One region of the Cupriavidus sp. 30B13 genome, then DNA from elsewhere that is predicted to be linked to it. Evidence: predicted binding sites of a transcription regulator. Region 1 holds the regulator's gene; the other holds the start of a gene.

Region 1 (2,198 bases):
CCGCCCAGCACCACCGCGACGTCGGCGTGCTTGCCGATCTCGCCGGGGGGCAGGGCGGGGTAGTCGGTCAGCCCGGTGGCCAGGGCGGTCTCGCGCTCGAACACCACATCCTGGCCGTTCTTCAGGATGCAGGCGGCCAGCTCTTCCAGCGGGCCTTCGATGCCGGCGGTGGCGTACCTGCCGATCAGGGCGACGGTGCGAAAGGGGGCGCGCGCGGCGGCGGGCTTGGGGAGCGATGACATGCCCGGATTAGACCATACCGCCGTGACCATTGTCAGCACGCCGGCGCGCGCCGGCGTGCGCCGGCCGCCCGAACCGGGAAAACTTGCGTAAAATCGGGTGCATCATGGATGAACGTGCCAAAACGCTTCTCAAAACGCTGATCGAGCGCTATATCGCCGAGGGGCAGCCCGTCGGCTCGCGCACCCTGTCGAAGTACTCGGGACTCGACCTGTCCCCGGCCACCATCCGCAATGTGATGTCGGACCTGGAGGAAATGGGCTTCATCACCAGCCCGCATACCTCCGCCGGGCGCATTCCCACCCCGCGCGGCTACCGGCTGTTCGTCGACACCATGCTGACCGCCCAGCCGCTGGACGGCGCGCTCAACCTGGCCGAGCTGACCGGCAAGATCCAGGGCCAGCTGCACGGCCAGCAGCTCGGGCCGCAGCGGATGATCACCGCGGCGGCGCACACCTTGTCCAACCTGTCGCATTTCGCCGGCGTGGTGATGACCCCGCGGCGCGCGCAGGCGTTCCGCCAGGTCGAGTTCATGCGGCTGTCGGACAAGCGCATCCTGCTGATCATCGTCACGCCGGAAGGCGACGTGCAGAACCGCATCATCCAGACCGAGCTGCCGTACAGCCCGTCGCAGCTGGTCGAGGCCGCCAATTTCATCAACTCGCACTATGCCGGCATGAGTTTCGACAACGTGCGCGACCACCTGCGCGGCGAGCTGCAGGCGCTGCGCATGGACATGTCGCAACTGATGCAGGCGGCGGTGGAAGCGGGCAGCAGCGCCATGGCCGAGGAGGAGGACAACCATGTCTTCATCTCCGGCGAGCGCAAGCTGCTCGAGGTGGAGGACCTGTCCTCCAGCATGGAAAAGCTGCGCCGCCTGTTCGACGTGTTCGAGCACAAGACCGGCCTGCTCAAGCTGCTCGACGTCTCCAGCCATGCGCAGGGCGTGCAGATCTTCATCGGCGGCGAGAGCAAGCTGGTGCCGCTCGAAGACATGGCGGTCATCACCGCGCCCTACGAGGTCGACGGCCAGATCGTCGGCACGCTGGGGGTGATCGGGCCGACCCGCATGGCCTACGAACGGGTGATCCCGATCGTCGACATCACGGCGCGGCTGCTGTCCAGCGCGCTGAGCCAGAACTAGTGCGGGGCCAGGCGGGTCTCACGGACTGCCTGTTCCGTTCCGCCTGTCAGTTCGGCGAGACCCGGCGGCCGCGCGCGTTCGCCGCGGCCTGCCCCGCCACACCGGAAACACCATGAAGACTACTCCCGAACCGGCCTACCAGCATGGCCAGGCGCCGCGCACGGCGATCCTGCTCATCAACCTCGGCACCCCCGATGCGCCGACCCCGAAGGCCGTCGGCAGCTACCTCAGGCAGTTCCTGTCCGATCCGCGCGTGGTGGAGATCCCGCGCGCGGCCTGGCTGCCCATCCTGTACGGCCTGATCCTGCCGCTGCGCTCGCGCGCCTCGGCCATGAAATACGAATCGGTGTGGCTGCGCGAGGCGCACATGACCGGCTCGCCGCTGCTGGTCCACACCGAGCGCCAGGCCCACGCGCTGCAACTGCTGCTCAACCAGCACGGCCACGAAGTGACGGTGGCCTGCGCGATGCGCTATGGCAACCCGTCGATCGGCTCGGTGCTCGAAGCGCTGCGGCGCCAGGGCACCGAGCGCATCCTGCTGCTGCCGCTGTATCCGCAGTATTCCGGCACCACCACGGCGACCGCGTTCGACGAGGCATTCCGCGTGCTGGCGCAGTGGCGCAATCAGCCGGAGTTGCGGCTGGTCAAGCATTTTCACGACCATCCGGCTTATATTGCCGCCCTGCACCAGCAGGTGGGCGCATACTGGGCGCAGCACGGCACGCCGGATTTCGCGCGCGGCGACCGCCTGATCCTGTCGTTCCACGGGGTGCCGCGGCGCACGCTGGAACTGGGCGATCCCTACCATTGCGAA
Region 2 (2,198 bases), 380 kb from region 1:
ACCAGGGTCGCCAGGGCTTCGCCTTCGACGTCTTCAGCGATGATCAGCAGCGGGCGGCCCGACTTGGCCACTTGCTCCAGCACCGGCAGCAGGTCGCGGATGTTCGAGATCTTCTTGTCGAACAGCAGGACGAACGGGTTGTCGAGGGCGACAACCTGCTTTTCCGGGTTGTTGATGAAGTACGGCGACAGGTAGCCACGGTCGAACTGCATGCCTTCCACGACTTCCAGCTCGTCGGCCAGCGACTTGCCGTCTTCCACGGTGATCACGCCTTCCTTGCCGACCTTGTCCATCGCTTCGGCGATCAGCTTGCCGATCACTTCGTCGCTGTTGGCGGAGATCGAGCCGACCTGGGCGATTTCCTTGCTGGTGGTGGTGGTCTTGGTCAGCTTCTTCAGCTCTTCGACCGCGTTCACCACGGCCTTGTCGATGCCGCGCTTCAGGTCCATCGGGTTCATGCCGGCGGCAACGTACTTCATGCCTTCGCGCACGATCGACTGGGCCAGCACGGTTGCGGTGGTGGTACCGTCACCGGCGTTGTCGCTGGTCTTGGAAGCCACTTCCTTGACCATCTGCGCGCCCATGTTCTGCAGCTTGTCCTTCAGCTCGATTTCCTTGGCCACGGACACGCCGTCCTTGGTCACGGTCGGGCCGCCGAAGCTGCGCTCCAGCACGACGTTGCGGCCCTTCGGGCCCAGGGTCACCTTCACTGCGTTGGCGAGAATGTTCACGCCTTCGACCATCTTGGCGCGGGCGGCGTCGCCGAACACTACGTCTTTAGCTGCCATGTTCTGAATCTCCTAAATCTGTACGGATGGGGGCGTGATTACTTGTTCACCACGGCCATGATGTCTTCTTCGCGCATGACCAGCAGTTCCTGGCCATCCACCTTCACGGCCTGGCCGGCATACTTGCCGAACAGCACGCGGTCACCCACCTTGACGTCGAGCGCGATCGAAGCGCCCTTGTCATCCTTCTTGCCGGGGCCCACGGCCAGCACTTCACCTTGATCAGGCTTTTCGGCAGCATTGTCGGGAATCACGATGCCGGAAGCGGTCTTGGTTTCATTGTCCAGACGCTTGACGATCACGCGGTCGTGCAAAGGACGCAGATTCATACGGACTCCTTGGTACAAAAAGTGATTTTACGTTCACAAAACTGGCCGCTTTCGCTAGCTGCCAGCAGAATCGGAAGGCTGAGAGAGCGCTGTTAGCACTCTGACCCAACGAGTGCTAATTATAGGGACGCGGGTTTGCGTTTTCAAGTCAGGGACTTGATACGTGTTTACCCTTGGGTGAGCGGAAACCTGCGCCGGGCATGGCGATCGCGGGGCTCCCGCCTCGCTGCCGCTGATCGCGTTACCGGCGTCTCATGCATATCTGCATGGAAAACATGCCGATAAGTTGATTTATCTTCGTTTTGGCATGCACAAGAATGGGGGCATCCATCCACCGCATTGCCAAACGGAGTCCACCATGTCCCAAGCCACCATGCAGGCCCTGATCGTCGAAAGCGCGAACGCGCCGTTCAGGCCCGTCCAGCTTCCCAGGCCGCAGGCCGGCCCCGGCGAGGTGCTGGTCCGCATCCTGGCCAGCGGCGTCAATCCGCTCGACACCAAGATCCGCGCCGGCAACGCCGCGCATGCGCGCCAGCTGCTGCCTGCCGTGCTCGGCATCGACATGGCCGGGGTGGTGGAGGCGGCGGGCCCCGGCGTGACCGGCTTCGCGCCCGGCGACGAAGTGTTCGGCATGACCGGCGGCGTGGGCGGCGTGCAGGGGTCGCTGGCGGAGTACGCCGCGGTCGATGCCGACCTCCTCGCGCGCAAGCCGGCCGGCCTCTCCATGCGCGACGCGGCCGCGCTGCCGCTGGCGTTCATCACCGCGTGGGAGGGCCTGGTGGACCGGGCCCGCCTGCAGCCCGGGCAGACGGTGCTGGTGCACGGCGGCGCCGGCGGTGTCGGGCATGTCGCGGTGCAGATCGCGCGCGCGCTCGGCGCGCAGGTCTATGCCACCGGCTCGGCCGCCAGCCGGGAGGTCATCGAAGGCTACGGCGCGACCGCGATCGACTTCGCCACGGCTACCGTCGAGCGGTATGTCGGGCAGTACACCGGGGGCGCCGGCTTCGACGTGGTCTACGACACGGTGGGCGGCGAGGTGCTCGACAACGCCTTCCTCGCCGCGCGCACCTATGGCGGCCAC

What was found. The regulator HrcA, encoded in region 1, represses chaperone genes, less so after heat shock. The targets are predictions, from matches to a motif close to TTAGCACTCNNNNNNNNNGAGTGCTAA.
Region 2: groES (co-chaperone GroES) is a predicted target of HrcA. The motif match lies at 1,210-1,236, and genes of this name have one in related genera.

What each region holds. Positions count from the first base shown of each region.
Region 1 is NZ_CP188223.1:1,504,844-1,507,041, forward strand. It holds gene ACKI2N_RS07005 (NAD kinase) at 1-242, opposite strand, end outside; gene hrcA (heat-inducible transcriptional repressor HrcA) at 347-1,384, shown strand; gene hemH (ferrochelatase) at 1,497-2,198, shown strand, end outside.
Region 2 is NZ_CP188223.1:1,124,776-1,126,973, reverse strand. It holds gene groL (chaperonin GroEL) at 1-788, opposite strand, end outside; gene groES (co-chaperone GroES) at 827-1,117, opposite strand; gene ACKI2N_RS05270 (zinc-dependent alcohol dehydrogenase family protein) at 1,476-2,198, shown strand, end outside.